Linked DNA regions of Archaeoglobus fulgidus DSM 4304. Each later gene encodes a partner of the first gene's protein in a complex. Links are inferred from orthologs where the notes say so. Each region holds a gene or a part of one and is shown in the gene's direction. Other genes may lie near its edges.

Evidence for each region. Proteins that work in one complex are often made in the same cells at the same time.
Region 2: AF_RS09470 (region 1) and AF_RS07720 share a complex: the UniProt entries of both Methanocaldococcus jannaschii proteins name them as parts of the RNA polymerase complex. The link is inferred for Archaeoglobus fulgidus DSM 4304 from one-to-one orthologs.

Annotation. Positions count from the first base shown.
Region 1 is NC_000917.1:1,694,416-1,699,634, forward strand. What follows is about bases 662-3,604. They hold AF_RS09470 (DNA-directed RNA polymerase subunit H), read left to right. Parts: upstream 662-2,001; coding sequence 2,002-2,208; downstream 2,209-3,604. Other genes in these bases: AF_RS09455 (ABC transporter permease), read right to left, coding at 662-804; AF_RS09460 (ATP-binding cassette domain-containing protein), read right to left, coding at 807-1,775; AF_RS09475 (DNA-directed RNA polymerase subunit B''), read left to right, coding at 2,241-3,604. In the rest of the region: more of AF_RS09455, read right to left, coding at 49-661; more of AF_RS09475, read left to right, coding at 3,605-3,779; rpoB (DNA-directed RNA polymerase subunit B), read left to right, coding at 3,780-5,219. UniProt on the Methanocaldococcus jannaschii protein: DNA-dependent RNA polymerase (RNAP) catalyzes the transcription of DNA into RNA using the four ribonucleoside triphosphates as substrates.
Region 2 is NC_000917.1:1,380,690-1,383,602, forward strand. It holds AF_RS07720 (RNA polymerase Rpb4), read left to right. Parts: upstream 1-1,238; coding sequence 1,239-1,589; downstream 1,590-2,913. Other genes in the region: AF_RS07705 (DUF22 domain-containing protein), read right to left, coding at 1-203; AF_RS07710 (hypothetical protein), read right to left, coding at 336-746; AF_RS07715 (50S ribosomal protein L21e), read left to right, coding at 944-1,237; AF_RS07725 (DUF655 domain-containing protein), read left to right, coding at 1,638-2,225; AF_RS07730 (PRC-barrel domain-containing protein), read left to right, coding at 2,260-2,577. UniProt on the Methanocaldococcus jannaschii protein: DNA-dependent RNA polymerase (RNAP) catalyzes the transcription of DNA into RNA using the four ribonucleoside triphosphates as substrates. This subunit is less well bound than the others.

The DNA of each region.
Region 1 (5,219 bases):
GAGCCACGGCGGCAGCATGGGGTGATTGAGGCGAAGAGTTAATTAATTTTACTCCACGGTGCTCCTCTCGAATGAGACCATCGCCACGTACAGCATCAACGCTGTGAGTGACAGAAGTATCAGCAGGCTTTGGTCTAAGGGGAAAATCCCGCTGACTCCCGTAAGCAGAACTCTCGAAGATTCTACGGCGTACGTTAGAGGATTTAGGAGAGCCAAGACCTTCATCCAGGCGGGCATGAAGGCGATGGGGTAAATCGCCCCACTGAGGAATATCAGGGGGAGCATCACGAGAGCCATTATCATCTGAAATCCCTCCATGCTCCTCATCCTGGCTGCGATGCTGACCCCGAAGCTGGAGAACGCTACCGCAAGAACAAAACCTACTCCGAGAGCGGGAATCACACCGAATATGTTTATCCTTGCAATGAAAAAGGTGAGAGCTAGTATTATCGCTCCCTGAAGTGTGGCGACCGCCGAATCGCCAAAAATTCTGCCTGCTATCGTCTCCTTTCTCGATGCGGGAGCTACAAGCACCTCCTTGAGAAACCCAAACTCTCTATCCCATATCACGCTTATTCCGCTAACGAAGCTCTGGTTGAAAACGGTCATGGCAAATATGCCAGGAGAAAGGTAGGTGAGGTAGTCAACGCCTCCGAAAATGCTCGGGTCTCTGAAAGCTCGGCTCCACCCGATGCCGAAGAACGTTAGCCAGACAAGGGGGTTTATAATCATCCCAGCCACCCTCGACCTCGCCCTCAAAAATCGCTTTATCTGCCTGTAAACCATGATTTCAAACGCTCTCATCTTTATCTCCTCATTCTAGCCCTGATAATCGCTTTTCTCAGCTCACCACCCTCATCCCTTATTTCCCTTCCCGTGAGGTGGAGAAACACATCGTTGAGCGTGGGTCTGTGGTATGTAACCTCCAAAATCCTGACGCCCTTCTCTCTTGCAATCTCGAAAATTTTTGGTATCGCCTCGCTCGCGTTGGAGACGTCTATTCTGATTCTTCCATCCGGCAAAACGACGCAGTTGCCCAAACCCGTCTCAAAGCACTCCGCCCCGTTTTCCACTTTAAGGTAAACAACATCGCTCCCCACGAGCCTTTTAAGCTCCTCAACGCTTCCCTCCGCAATAATTCTCCCGTGGTCGATTATAGCAACTCTGTCCGCAAGCTTCTCAGCCTCCTCCATGTAGTGGGTTGTGAGAAATATCGTCATGTCCTGCTCCTCCTTCATGGCCTCAATGTAGCTCCAGACGTGAGCTCTTGTTTGCGGGTCTAAGCCAATAGTCGGCTCATCGAGGAAGAGCACTTCGGGATGGTGCAGCAGAGACCTCGCTATCTCCAGCCTTCTCTGCATCCCCCCGCTGAAGTACTTGACGAGCTTATCTCTGAACTCCCAGAGCTCAACGAACTTCAAGAGCCTCTCTATTTTCTCCTTAAGCTCCTTTCCCTTCAATCCGTAAACGCCACCATGAACCAGCATGTTCTCGTATGCTGTCAAATCTCTGTCAACGCTTGGGTCCTGAAAGACTATTCCTATTCTCCTCCTCACCTCCCTTGCCTCCCTCACCACATCAAGGCCTGCGACAAAAGCTTTCCCCGAGGTGGGCTTGAGCAGTGTTGTGAGAATGTGAACCGTCGTTGTTTTCCCAGCCCCGTTGGGGCCGAGAAAAGCGAAGATTTCACCCCTTTTAACCTTGAAGCTTACACCCCTAACAGCTTCAAAATCCCCGAACTTTTTCACCAGATTCTCCACTTCAATGGCGTACATGCCTTTTCCCCGCAAATCTCGAATGCACCGATAAATATATCTGTCCTTTGCTTGTATCTTTAGAGCACGAAAAAGATTTAAATCCTCACCATCGCTAATGGATGAGGGCTCGTAGCTCAGCCAGGCAGAGCGACGGGCTTTTAACCCGTCGGTCGCGGGTTCAAATCCCGTCGAGCCCGTATTTAAAAATAGGAGGATCAACATGAAGTTCAAGCTGCAGGACCACATGCTCGTTCCGAAGCATGAAGTTTTGAGTAAAGAGGAGGCAGAAGAGCTTTTGAAGATACTGGGAATCGGGAAAGAGCAGCTTCCGAAAATTAAGGCAGACGATCCAATAGCAAAGGAGATCGGAGCAAAACCCGGGGATATTGTAAAAATAACAAGGAAAAGTTTAACTGCAGGGGAGAGTGTTTTTTACAGATTGGTTGTATGATGAAATCTGCAAAAAGAGAAAGGTGAGATGACATGCTCGACACTCGTGTTTTGGCTAGGGCGTACTTTACCCATGAAAGATTGGTGAAACATCAGATAGATTCCTTCAACAGGTTCATAGATGAGGGGCTTCAGAGAGTGATTGATGAGCAGGGAGTGATTGAGCTCGACATTCCCGACACTTACGTGGAGCTGGGAAGGATCAAGGTGGGCACGCCCATAATCAAAGAGGCTGAGGGGACGACTATGCCTTTACTTCCAGCAGATGCAAGGCTTAGAAATCTCAACTACGCTGCGCCCATTTACCTTGAGTGCACCGTTTATGATGAGGGCAAACCCCTCGAAACGGAAATTGTGCAAATCGGAATGCTTCCGGTAATGGTAAAGTCCAAAATCTGCAACCTCAATCCCTCTTTTATCGACGCTGTTCTCGAAAGGGCGAGAAAGGTGAACAACCTCCAGTCCCTCAGTTATGAGGAAAAGCTCTGCATTGCAGGTGAAGACCCCTATGACCCCGGTGGTTACTTCATAATTAACGGAACGGAAAGGGCTCTCGTAACACTCGAAGACCTCTCCCCGAACAAGATTCTGCTTGAAAGGGAGGAGAAGTACGGTGAAATGGTAGAGCTGGCAAAGTGCTTCTCTCAGAGGGCGGGCTACAGAGCGCTTATTGTGGTAGAAAGGGGGAGAAACAACATCTTGGAGGTTACTTTCCCCCAGCTCCCCAAGCCAATTAAGTTCGTCACGCTGATGAGGGCCCTTGGAGTTGAAACCGACCAGGAAATCGTGGAGATGGTGAGCACCAACCCCGAAATAATGAAGTACATGCTCCAGAACATCGAGGACTCGGATGTTGGTAGCCAGGAAGAGGCGATAGAGTACATAGGGAAGAGGGTTGCTCCGGGTCAGAGCAGAGAGTACAGGTATCAGAGGGCCGAGCAGGTTCTCGACCAGTACTTCCTCCCCCACCTTGGGACGGACAAGGAATCGAGGAGGGCAAAGGCCTTCTTCCTCGCAAGGATGGCTGAAGCCGTTTTCGAGCTTTACCTCGGCTACAAGAGAGAAGATGACAAAGACCACTACGCCAACAAGAGGTTGAAGCTTGCAGGAGACCTCATGGAGGAGATTTTCAGAGTTGCTTTTCTGAGGCTGATTAAAGACGTGAAGTACCAGCTTGAGAGGGCGAAGATCAGAGGAAGGCCGTTGAAGATGTCAACAGCCGTGAGAAGCGACGTTCTGACGGACAGACTCATGCACCCGATGGCAACCGGAAACTGGGTTGGTGGCAGGACGGGTGTTTCGCAGCTAATCGACAGACACAACTACATTTCCGTCATCTCCCACCTGAGAAGAGTCGTATCCCCTCTCTCAAGGTCCCAGCCCCACTTCGAGGCAAGAGACCTCCACCCCACGCAGTGGGGCAGGATATGCCCAAGTGAGACTCCCGAAGGCCCCAACTGTGGTCTCGTCAAGAACTTCGCCGAATACGCTGAAGTAAGCGTTGGAACGGATGAGAACGAGATAAAGAAGGTTGTTTTCAGGCTTGGTGTCGAGCCGATAAGGGGTGAGTGAATGAGGAAGTGTAGGGTTTACATCAACGGTGCCCTTGTAGGATTTCACGATAATGGGGAGGAGCTTGCAAATAAAATCCGAGAGCTGAGAAGAAAGGGCAGAATTTCCAATCAGGTTAATGTTGTTTACTATCCCGACTCAAACGAGGTGAGAATAAACACAGATGCAGGAAGGGCAAGGAGGCCGCTGATTGTTGTCAAAGACGGTAAGCCCCTCGTAACGCCGGAGCACATCGAAAAAATCAAGAAGGGGGAGCTGACGATTGAGGACCTTGTCAGGCAGGGGCTGATTGAGTACCTTGACGCTGAAGAGGAGGAGAACGCGTACGTTGCCGTTTACGAGCATGAGCTCACTCCTGAGCACACCCACCTGGAGCTCGACCCCTCGCTTATCGTTGGAATCTGTACCGGCAGCATTCCATATGCGGAGCACAACGCATCTCCGAGAAACACGATGGGAGCGGCTATGATAAAGCAGAGCCTCGGAATTCCGTACTCCAACCTCGCGTGGAGAACGGATACAAGAGGGCACCTGATGCAGCACCCGCAGGTTCCCATCGTCACAACAGACACGCAGGTAGAGATAAAATTTGATGAAAGACCTGCGGGGCAGAATTTCGTTGTGGCAGTTCTCAGCTACGAAGGTTACAACATCGAAGATGCACTCATAATGAACAAGGGAAGCGTTGAGAGAGGCCTTGGAAGGAGCTTCTTCTACAGAACTTACGAATCTGAGGAAATGAGATATCCCGGTGGTCAGGAGGACAAGTTTGAAATACCCGGAGCTGATATTTCAGGCTTCAGGGGTGCAGAAGCTTACGCGCATCTTGATGAGGATGGACTAATCTTCCCCGAAACTGAAGTAGGGCCTGATGACGTGCTCATAGGCAGAACCTCCCCTCCGAGATTCCTTGAAGAGCCGACGGAGCTTGGGATTTCCCCGCAGAAGAGAAGAGAGACGTCTGTAACCATGAGAAGTAACGAAAAGGGTGTTGTTGACGCCGTTTTCCTGATGCAGTCAGAAGGCGGCTCAAAGCTCGCCAAGGTAAGGGTTAGAGATTTGAGAATTCCGGAGCTTGGTGATAAGTTCGCATCAAGACACGGTCAGAAGGGAGTTGTTGGGCTGCTGGTTCCTGAGGAGGACATGCCCTTCACCGAGTCAGGAATCGTTCCCGACTTGATAATCAACCCCCACGCCATCCCCTCAAGGATGACAGTCGGACACGTTCTAGAGATGATTGGAGGGAAGGTCGGCAGCCTCGAGGGAAGAAGGGTTGACGGCTCACTCTTCCACGGTGAGAGTGAGGAGGATTTGAGGGCAACGCTCAAAAAATACGGTTTCAGCCACACAGGCAAGGAAGTCATGTACGACGGAATTACTGGCAGAAGATACCTCGTGGATATTTTCGTTGGAGTCATCTACTACCAGAAGCTCTACCAC
Region 2 (2,913 bases), 310 kb from region 1 along the record:
ACCATAGTCCCCCCGGGAATTGTGAAGGGTCTTACCTCAATAATCTCGGGCTCCCCTTTTTTCACCTCGACGTCATCCATCGCGATCAGCGTCTTCCACTGAGTCAAAGGAATGATTCTGTAGCCAAAAGGCTTAAGCTCAACCTTGAGGCTACCCCTCTCACCCCCAACCTCGTCTGTCCAGTACTTCATCTTTACGGCCATACAACCACCTTTTCAACAATAGATTATGTTAATTTTTTGTTATATATAAATATTTCCTCAACGGAGCGGTACTAACGGGCAAGTGCGTTCACATAATTTCGCAAAGTTTTTATCTCACTTTTTAACACTTTATCAAAGAAAAACTACGAGCCTCGAAATGAGGTCGAGTGAAACGAAAAGCAGTCCTATCTCTACGCCGAAAACAGACACGGCTACTGGGGCAAGGAAAAGTAGGGCTGCCCTGAAACCTCTTGGAAGCATAGAAAGTGCCGCTGAGCAAGCCGTTTCCCTAAAGCTCAGTTTTCCTGCCCTGTACATCGCAGATAGTGACGAAATCCCAACTATCGGGTGAATTAAGAATGACGCTATGGCAAATCCGCTTTTCAGCTTTGAGAACCTTATGAGGTTGTTTATGAACTCACCAACCCTGCTGAACTGGGGGAGGGAAAAGGGGGCGTTTGATAGTATTAGGCTGACAAGCATTATCGGAACTACCTTTGACATTAGCGTTAGTGTTTGCAGCAGGGCGTAGTTCACGTCCACCCTCCCCAATCGCCTTGGGGTTTATTAAGCTTTGAACTCCTGCCGAACTCACAGTTCTTTGACGATGGAAAATTACCCCTAACCGCGTCTATACTAAAGGTATTAAGCTTCTACCAAACTCAACTGTAACCAACCCTTTAATCCATTTGCAAAAAGCCTTAAATATACTTCCGGTGTCAGTGAGAAGGGGATCGACAATGGGATGGAAGTCACACGGTTTCAGGTTCAAATCGGGAAGAAAGCTCAGAAAGAAGGTCAGGGAAAAGGGAGTGAGAATCAGGAAGTTCCTTCAGACCTTTGACGTTGGCCAGAGAGTTCACATAGACATCGAGCCCGCATCTCAGAAAGGGATGCCGCATCCAAGATTTCAGGGGAGAACTGGTGTCGTGATAGGACAGAGGGGCAGAGCCTACCTCGTGCAGGTTAGGGACGGGGGAAAAATGAAGACCCTGATTGTAAGGCCCGAGCACCTCAAACCACAGAGTGGTTGAAATGTTTAAAGAGGTTAGGGATTTTGAATACATCACAATTTCTGAAGCGAAAGAAATAATGGAAGAAATAGCCAAAAAAAGGCAGGAGGAGGCCGAGCTTTTGTTTGAAACCAGGAGGGCTTTAAAGCACCTCCGCCTTTTCGCCAAACTTCCGGCAGATAAGGCAAAGGAGCTTGTTGATGAGCTTGTCAAACTGCCCCAGGTGGGCAGCAAGGAGATAGCCGTAAAGCTTGCGGATATAATGCCGCGAATACCTGACGAAGTGAGGATTATTTACGCTAAGGAAAGAGTTACTCTGACACCCGAGCAAATTCAGGAAATTCTGGACGTCATCGACAAGTATCGTATTTAAGAAAAACATAAATAGTTACAGCACTATTTTGAAAAAGGAGCTGATGCTATGGAGAAGCCAAAAGTAGAAAGGTCTGAAGGTAAGGAAAAACTTGAGGATTACGCTTATGTACTTGATTTCATGCCATACGGTCATCCTGACGATAAAAGGCCAATACACAGGAGGGAGCCGCTCGCACAAGTCGTTGGGGAGAGAAACTTTACACTTCTCGAGGTTAGCATAAGAAAGGGTAAGCAGCCCCTGGTAATGGACAGAGTTTACATCGGCAAGGGGGAGAGAGATGTAGTGTACAAGATCAAGAGAAGGCTGAGATACGAGGATTTAACTCCTGCCGCAAAGACTGAGCTGCCTTACGTTATCGAGCACATAATAAAGCAGGATGAGAAGAAGTACGTGGATTTCTTCAACAAGGCCGATTCCATAACAACGAGAATGCACCAGCTCGAGCTTCTTCCCGGCGTTGGAAAGAAGATGATGTGGGCAATAATCGAGGAGAGGAAAAAGAGGCCCTTTGAGAGTTTTGAAGACATAGCCCAGAGAGTCAAGGGCATTCAGAGGCCCGAAAAGCTAATCGTCAGCAGAATTATATACGAAATCAAGAATCCTCAAACCAAGTACAAGCTCTTTACTGCTTGAAAAAATTAATATATTTTTTCGTTCTGCTATTCTCATGGGGATGATCGGCGAAATAACAACATTCTTTGGGATGAGGGTATTCACAGATGAGGGAAGGTACGTTGGCAGAGTTGAAGATGTTATTCTCGACCAGAACACAAAATCGATCAGGGGGCTGGCAATATCGGACTACAACAAGGCCCTTATAGACTCCCATGCAAAGGGGGTTATCATCCCGTACAGGGTCGTTAAGGCAGTGGGGGACATCATAATAATCAAAGACCTCTTTAAGAGAAAGTCGAGAGTGCTTGACTACGAGTCCAGGGAGCTCATTGAAGAGGAGGGAGAAGAAGGAGAAGAATGGCAAGAATAATCACGAAAATTCCGGCAACCAGCCTGAAACTTATCCTTTCTTTCAGAAATATCGCCCCAAAAATTGCCGCAAAAACCGGTGAAGTGGAGGAGGGCTGAACAACGTTCCAAGAGCTCGACACTTTTATTGCCGTAATGAAAAGCATAATCCCCAAAAGGAGAAAAATCCCCCTAACACTCCTGAAAAATAACCGAATCTCTGTTGAAAGCTCATCCTTTTTTGCCGTAAAGCTAAGAAGAATCAAGCATAGGAGCAGCCTAACGAACGCAACAATCGAGACGGGCAGTCTGTCCGTGAGAAAGTCGAGAGTCAGAATGGCCAGAGCCCACGAAAAAG